2 regions of the Alkalibaculum bacchi genome follow, and region 2 is predicted to be linked to the other one. Evidence: predicted binding sites of a transcription regulator. Region 2 holds the regulator's gene; the other holds the start of a gene.

Region 1 (4,448 bases), on a different contig from region 2:
AACTGATCCCTAGGAATCTTTATATTAATATTCTTTAGATTGTGTTCTTTAGCACCTTTTATCGTAATGTATTTCATAAATGCTCCCTTCGTTTAAGTTGTAAGTTCTATGTTGTAAGTTCTAAGTTTTTAGTCACCGAAGGTGACTGTTATGCTTTTACATAGAACTTAGATCTTAGAACTACCGAATTTAAGCCCTCTTTTGAGTTCTAAGTTCTACGTTGTATGTTCTAAGTTTTTGGTCACCTAAGGTGACTATTACACTTTTACATAGAACTTACAACTTAGAACTACCTAATTTAAGCCCTCTTTTGAGTTCTAAGTTCTACGTTGTATGTTCTAAGTTTTTGGTCACCTAAAGTGACTATTACGCTTTTACATAGAACTTACAACTTAGAACTACTGAATTCAAGCCTTCTTTAAGGCTTGAATTCGGTCTCTCAACTCGGCTGCTCTTTCGAATTCTAGTTCTTCTGCTGCCGCAATCATTTCTTGTTCTAGTTTTATTATCGTTTCTTCTATATTTTCGCCTACCACAGCATATTTTTCTTCGTCTTCGGCGACTTTTGTTACTTCTATGGCGTCGTGGATTTTCTTTTTGACGGATTGAGGTTTTATATTGTGCTTTTTATTGTATTCCTCTTGAATAGTCCTTCTTCTATTGGTTTCTGTAATAGCTCTTTCCATAGAGCCTGTCATATTATCTGCGTACATGATTACTTTGGCGTCTACATTTCGTGCAGCACGTCCAATGGTTTGAATAAGGGAAGTTTCTGATCGCAAAAATCCTTCCTTATCTGCATCTAATATGGCTACTAAACCTACCTCTGGAATATCAAGGCCTTCTCTAAGCAAATTAATGCCTATTAACACATCGTATATACCCAGTCGTAAATCTCGTATGATTTTTGTACGCTCTAAAGTAATGACATCAGAGTGTAGATATTGAACCTTTATATCAATTTCTTTTAAGTAATCTGTCAAATCTTCTGCCATTTTTTTGGTCAAAGTAGTAACGAGTACTCTTTGATTTTTTTCAATCTTTTCATTGATTTGACCAACTAAGTGGTCAATTTGACCTTGTATTGGTACTACTTCAATTTCTGGATCAATTAATCCAGTTGGTCGAATGATTTGTTCTACTACCTTTAGTGATTTTTCCTTTTCATAAGGACCTGGAGTTGCAGAAGCAAATACAGCAGTGCTAATTTTACCCTCAAACTCTTGGAAATTTAATGGTCTATTATCTAATGCAGATGGCAACCTGAATCCATATTCTACTAGATTCATTTTTCGAGAACGGTCTCCAGCATACATACCCCGAACCTGAGGAATGGTAACATGGGATTCATCTATTATAAGGAGAAAGTCCTTAGGAAAATAATCAATTAAAGTAAAGGGCGGACTTCCAGGTTCTAATCCACTGACATGTCTAGAATAATTTTCTATGCCATTACAGTAGCCCATTTCTCGAAGCATTTCAATATCGTAATTGGTCCTCTGCTCAATCCTCTGAGCCTCAAGCAATTTATCTGATTTTTTAAATTCCTTTATTTGCTCTTCTAGCTCTTTTTCAATTTCCTTTATGGCAACTTCTAGTTTTTCAGGAGTTGTAGCATAGTGAGATGCTGGAAAGATAGAGATATGAGTTCGATAACCTGTTACCTCACCTGTAAGCACATCGATTTCTGAAATTCGATCTACTTCATCCCCAAAAAACTCTATTCGAACAGCTTGATCTGTAGATGCAGCTGGAAAAATCTCTAAAACATCCCCTCGAACTCGGAATGTTCCTCGAGCGAATTCAATATCATTTCGCTTGTACTGTATATCGATAAGCTTGCGAATGACATCATCTCGATCTTTTTCCATTCCAGGACGGAGGGATAAAACTAAGTTTTCATAATCAATTGGACTACCCAGTCCATAAATACAAGATACAGAGGATACGACGATGACATCTTTTCGCTCAAAGAGAGCTGCTGTCGCCGAATGGCGAAGTTTGTCAATTTCATCGTTAACAGACGCATCTTTTTCAATATATAAATCGGAGCCAGGCACATATGCCTCAGGCTGATAATAATCGTAATAACTGACGAAATACTCAACAGCATTTTCTCCGAAAAACTCTGTAAATTCATTATATAATTGGGCAGCTAATGTTTTATTGTGAGCTAATATTAAAGTCGGCTTGTTCACATTTTCAATAATTTTTGCCATAGTATAGGTCTTTCCAGAACCTGTAACTCCTAGTAAAGTTTGCGCTTTAAGCCCATCCTTTACCCCTTTGCTTAACTCCGCAATAGCCTTCCCCTGATCCCCTTGAGGAGTAAAATCAGAAGTAACTTTGAAATCTGGCATACTATAAACCTCCTGTTAAGGTGGTAAGGTGGTCAGGTAGTAAGGTGGTAAGCAAAACCACAACTCGCCTCTAGGCGAGGTAACTCTTACTCCTAACACTGTATCTTGCCTCTTAGTTCTTATTGGCACCTTACAAACTTATATTATTATTCTTGTATATAAAAGATAAAATAAATACATAGCATGTACCACACTTAATTTGAATCGCACATATGTTCGAGCTTATTATACAACACTCAAAAACCCACGTCAATATACTTAAAATATAGGAAATAAGCAAAGGAGGGGCCTGGCCCACTACCTTTGCTTATTTTCACTTTTTACTAAACAGGTCACTGTAAAAGTATCAAAGCATAAATCTACCTCGCCTAAAGGCGAGATTGCCTTTGCTTACCACCTTACCACCTTGTCAGCTTACCACCTTATTTAATTTTCTCCCTCATAATCTCAATCGCCTTATTCAATTGAACATCATCTTTTATATCAAAATCTCCTTCATAACGAGCTTTTTGAGACATTTCTACTGGTACATCTGGCTCGATTCCTTTGCCGTGGATGTTTCTGCCATTAGGTGTAAAGTATTCTGATACAGTTATCTTATAACCTGTGCCATCATTTAAATCGCTCATTCTCTGTACAATCCCTTTGCCAAAAGAAGTAGCTCCTACTACTGTAGCTGCCCCTGTGTCTTGCAATGCTCCTGCAAATATTTCAGAAGCGCTAGCTGAACCCTCATTGATTAATACCACCATTGGTAAATCTATTTTGCTCTTTTCTTCAGAGCTCATAATCTCTTTTTTACCCGCTTTATCCTCCGTATAAACAATTACAGATTCGCCTATCAACTGATCTACAATCTGTACTACCGTGTCCATCATTCCACCAGGATTATCTCTTACATCCAAAATAAGTCCTTTAATATTTGCAGACTGCAATTTGTCTAAATGCTCTTTAAATTCTTTTGCAGTATTCGTTTCAAATTGGGTAATCGTGATATAGCCAATATTGTCTTCTAAAAGCATGCTATCTACGCTATTTAACACGATTTCTTCTCGGGTGATTTCTTTCTCAATGAGCTTAGCAGAACCTTCTCTCTCAATTTCTAATACTACAGAGGTTCCTGCATCTCCTTTTATTTTAGAGACCACCTGTTCTAAGTTTAATCCCGTAACATCGTCTCCATTTACTTTTACAATAAGATCTCCAGAAAGCAAACCAGCTTTCTTGCCAGGAGAACCATCTATTGCTGAAACAACAGTTACTTTATTATCTTCATTTAATCCTACTACTACACCAATTCCAACATAGCTCCCTTGTACTTGTTCCATATAAGCTTGGAACTGGTCTGCGTCATAATAAGCCGTATAGGGATCGCCAACAGCTTCAAACATCCCTTTTATAGCGCCATCTAGTAAACTCTGGTCCTTAACATCCTTGTAGTAACTTGTTTGAATTTCATCTTTTAAATATAATAGCTTCTTTATGTACTCTGTTGTAGCAGTATCTTCTGTTTTTACGATAATCTTGTCTCCTAATGCAATGGATATGCCATTTGCAACAATAAAGGTTGTAGCATTCGTCACTAATAAAAGCAAAATCACTACAATTACAACCACATACCATTTTTTATTTTTCATAAAGCCTCCCCTTGTATATTAAAGAATATTTTACCTATAAATGAATTATATGCAAAATCATCGAGCTTTAATCACTCTAACTCTTAAGAATGTTACCACTTTATAAACCCTTTATCAAGATAAAATGGATTGAGGCACCATCCTTCCTTGAAAAAGTATATAAAATCAAACTTAAGATTTTATTAAAGGTTGTACGGGAAATATCTTTTTTAAGGTGGTCAGGTGGTCAGGAAAACCTAAACTCGCCTATAGGCGAGGTAGAGAAAAGAAAGATCCTTCGGCTAAAGCCTCAAGGATGACAAAGCAGTGGCTAGAGTCAAACAGTGTCTCTGACACATAAAGACTCACGAAGCCGTCCCTAGCTGCTACCCTTGTTATTCTAGAGCGAAGCGAAGAATCTTGACCCTAGAGAAAATGACCCCAGAAACGTACAACTTAAAACGTAGAACCA
Region 2 (4,448 bases):
TATTTTGTAGCAGCTTCCTCAAAAGAAAGTCCAGCTTCTAATTCCTTTATAATATCTGCAGCTTCTTCTTCCGTTTTCACAAGGATATGGCTAGCTTTCACGCGCTGAGGACTAGAGAATTGATCTTTATTTTCTTCATAGTATGCAGCAATCTCTTCTGAAGAAACAGGTATATTGTTAAGGAGCTCACTTAATGCAAATTGCTTAAGAAGATTATCGTGTAATCTATCTGCTTCTATCTTAAATCTTTTATCTTTATCTAGACCTTGTTTAATGGCATCTAGATAAAATAATTCTTGATTAATAAGTTCTGCAATTAATTGTTTTTGACCTGCTTCTGATTGAAACTGTGGTAATATTTGTGGGTCCATACTGTTCATAAGAAAGCTAAGGTCTCTTTGAGTGACTTCTCTACTTCCTACAGTAGCTAATACTTTGTTTTCCATTTCATTTCTCCTTTGTTTTCAATATCATGAGGAATTAGTAAATTGATTTCCCGTAGTCTCATACTTAATTCATGATATCAGAAATTTAGGCTACTGTCTATAAAAAGAGCGCCGTTAGGCGCTCTAGTCATCAGCAATCAGCCACCAGTCATCAGTATATTGCATTCCTTTTGGGTCATTTAGCTATGACATGTAGCACTTGTGTATAAATTTACCTATTGCTTTATATAGATACAAAGTAGGACTTTTCATTAAAAAGAGTCCTAACTAGTTGTGCATTTTTCTGATGCCTGACTTGTTAACGATTTTAGCTACATCTTCCCATTTATTTAAAGAATAGATGTGTAAGCCATCGATACCAGCGTTCATGTATTTGTAGATTTGTTTGACGGTGTATTCAATTCCTGCTTTTTTAAAGTCTTCTGGATTTTCGCCGTATCTTCCAATGACTTCTGCTAAATCTCTTGGAATGCCGCTACCATTTGAAACTGCCATACGAATAGTTGGATCTTTTGCAAGTACTGGCATAACACCCACATCTATAGGTAATGTAATACCAGATTCAATCAATCTATCACGCCACCATTGAAACTGGTCTACATCGTGGCATAACTGAGTCATAATATAATCTCCACCACAATCTTGTTTTACTCTCAGGTGAGAAATATCTTCGTCAAAACTATGGCATTCAACGTGTTTTTCAGGATCCCCAGCAATAGCAATTGTAAATTGTGGAAAATGAACTTTAATAAATTCCACTAATTCATTTGCATAATTAAAATCTCCTCTTGTACCTTCCCAGCCCTTAGGATAATCGCCACGAAGAGCTAAAATATGATCTACGCCTATATCTAAATAGTTTTGCAATTCTCTTTTTATCTTCTCTTTAGAGTTGCCGATACAAGTAAAGTGAGTTACAGGAATGGTTTTGCCACTATCCTTAATTGCTTTACATATTTCCACATTTCTCCCTGCATTTGTTCCACCTGCTCCATATGTGCAGGAAACGAAATCAGGTTTAAATTTATATAGATGATCTAATGTGTCAAGCAATGGTTCTACAGGTTTATCCTGTTTTGGTGGAAAGACTTCAAAGGAGAAAGACATTCTTTCTTTCATGATTTGTGCTACGTTCAATAAATAACCTCCTTTAGTTAACGATATAAAACAGGTGGTAAGGGTTTTAGCATTCTACTTTCAGCTAAAACAAAAAAGCAACCATACTTCTATAAGTATAATTGCCTTTTGATTATAATTTATTCTAATAACTGAATGCCTGACTACAACTTGCGTATGACTCCAGTGACTTTTCCAAGAATAGCCACTTCTTCTCGATAAATTGGCTCCATGGCTGAATTTTCAGGTTGAAGTCTAATCTTGTTCTTTTCTTTGTAAAAACGTTTTACAGTAGCTTCGTCATCATCTACTAGTGCTACTATAATGTCTCCATTTATTGCAGTGTTTTGTTTTTCAACAACTACATAATCGCCATCTAAAATACCTGCTTCAATCATACTTGTTCCTTTTATATGAAGCATAAAGCACTCTTTATTATTGACGAAACTGACAGGCAAGGGAAAGGTATCTTCTATATTTTCTACAGCTAATATAGGTTGCCCCGCTGTTACTTGGCCCACAATAGGAATCTCTATTAATTCTTTAATTTTGCTATATCTTTCATCTCGGTTTATGATTTCAATAGCTCTTGGCTTCGTAGGATCTCTTTTAATGTATCCTTTTTCTTCTAGTTTCGATAGATGACCATGAACTGTAGAAGTTGATTTTAGATTTACACCTGTACAGATCTCACGGACAGAAGGTGGATATCCTCTATTATATAGTTCTTGCTTGATGTAGTTATAGATTTCTTGTTGTTTTTTACTTAGTTCAGTAGGCAAATAACACACCTCCACATTTTTTCTCATTATAACATAAAAAAAAGCTGAGTACAAACAAATGTTCGAAAAACGGTTGACAGAGAACGTTTGTTCTTGTACAATAAAACAAAGAACAAGTGTTCGACATGTAGGAGGTTATTTAAATGAATTTCAATGGTAAAATAATTCGCATAGTCAATAAAAGAAGATTTACATTGGCGTTGTTTTTGCTCTTTGTATCATTTTTATGTGCGTTTATGCTTATGTTTAACGCAGTTTCTGGAGAGGAAAAAATCATATATAAGGACTATGTTGTAGTAAAGGGAGATACTGTTTGGAAGATTGCAGATATCAATACAGGTAACGATAGGGATGTTAGAGAAATAGTCTATGAGATTGTAAAGGTAAATAATATTAAGAATCAAACCATATATCCTGGGCAAACAATTCAAGTTCCAACTCAAGAATAAAGAGTTTATATATCTAATATTAATTTAGAAAATTCAAACTCATATATAGTGGCATAATTAAAAACAAGGTGGCTCCACCTTGTTTTCTTATGTAATAGGATAGTCCTACTATTGACATTGGCTCCTGCTCAGTCATCCTGAGCATAAACGAAGGATCTTGACCCAAACGGAATACCCTAATGCTAGTGACTAAAGACTAATGCGCCACAGGCGCTTTCTTGCATACACTAATGAAGTTCAAATTTCTGATTTGCCCCTCTTAACCATAGCGTACTGATGACTTTTATTTTGTTCTCTTTAGCTTCACTATTTTCCAATTGTATATTTTTCCATCGTCTTTATTTACAATATAAATTCCTATACAGACAAAGAAAAGGGCAAGGATATTTTTTGTATTTAAAAAACGTTCACCTAAGAATAGGGAAGAAAGTATTGCGCCAAATATTGGAATTAAAAAATTATAAAAGGAAATTTCTCCAACTTTATTGTATTTTAGTAGATAAGTCCATAATGAAAATGCTGCTGCAGATAAAAAACCCATGTATATTAATAAGCTTGTTGATTTTAGGGTAAAACCTGTAAGGCTGCCACCTGTTAGATACCCAAGAACTACTAAAAGGATTCCGCCAAAAAGCAGTTGAAATCCTGTAAGGATAAGGATATCTATTGAACGACTCAAGAATTTACTGTAAATATTCGCTGAAGAGCTGATTAAAGCGGCTATTATAATAAAACCATCTCCAAAGAAGTTAAACGCAAAGCGAAAGTCACTTGAAAAGTTTACAATAACAATTCCTATAAAACCTAAAAAGCAGCCGAGAGTTTTTCTCATGTTCAAGTAATCATCTTTGTAGATAAAATGGGCGAGGATTACAGAATAGAAGGTACCTGTTCCATTTAATATAGCACCATTTACTCCAGTAGTATGGCTTAGACCAATATAAAAGAAAATATATTGTGCTGTTGTCAAGAAAAGACCTAGAATCAAAATTTTTGAAAAATCAGTTTTATATGGAAGTTTTAATGCCTTTTCTTTTATAGTAGAGATCAATAATACCATAATCCCAGAAAGGGAGAAACGATACCCAGCAAAGATTAGTTTTGTAGGAATATCGTTAGAGGAAATATGGAATATTTCGTATCCGATTTTGATAGAAGGATAGGCGCTGCCCCAGAAGAAAGCGCAAAGTGCGGCAATTAAGACGATATTTCGTCTTGTTGTAAAAAATGTTTCTGTGTTCATAATACGACCTCTTGTTTTATGTATTTGCTCATATATAGGAAGGAAGAAGTATTTTTCGTACAATCCATGATGGCATAAGGAGATTATACAACAAGTGAAACATTAAGTGTAGAGTTATAAATGTAAAGTTTAAGTTTAAAGTGTAGAATTTATTGATTTTAGTATATTACTATTTTGTAAAAAAGTATCATAGAGTGTCGATTGATGATTGTATTCTCTCAAATACCTTGTAATAATCTTCTATTTTAAATGGTCCGGCTAGTAGTTCTCTTCCTATGTACAAGGTGCCATCAGGCCTTGATTTTACGGACCATTTTACTAGCATGATTTCACTTTTTAGTATTTCAATAGCAGTTATGCATCTAGGGTGAACACAACTTCCATCGTTTATGTAAGGAAGCTGACCAACTTC

What was found. Region 2 encodes LexA, which represses DNA repair genes until DNA is damaged. Its sites were predicted from a motif close to CNAACANNTGTTNG; they were not measured.
Region 1: the regulator LexA is predicted to act here: its motif matches at 2,566-2,579, upstream of uvrB (excinuclease ABC subunit UvrB).

What each region holds. Positions count from the first base shown of each region.
Region 1 covers NZ_QNRX01000002.1:225,290-229,737, forward strand. The annotation lists gene uvrA (excinuclease ABC subunit UvrA) at 1-77, opposite strand, end outside; gene uvrB (excinuclease ABC subunit UvrB) at 408-2,360, opposite strand; gene DES36_RS02445 (S41 family peptidase) at 2,783-3,997, opposite strand.
Region 2 covers NZ_QNRX01000005.1:51,799-56,246, reverse strand. The annotation lists gene DES36_RS04895 (peptidylprolyl isomerase) at 1-446, opposite strand, end outside; gene DES36_RS04890 (methylenetetrahydrofolate reductase) at 714-1,583, opposite strand; gene lexA (transcriptional repressor LexA) at 1,727-2,344, opposite strand; gene DES36_RS04880 (LysM peptidoglycan-binding domain-containing protein) at 2,488-2,793, shown strand; gene DES36_RS04875 (DMT family transporter) at 3,077-4,036, opposite strand; gene DES36_RS04870 (metallophosphoesterase) at 4,224-4,448, opposite strand, start outside.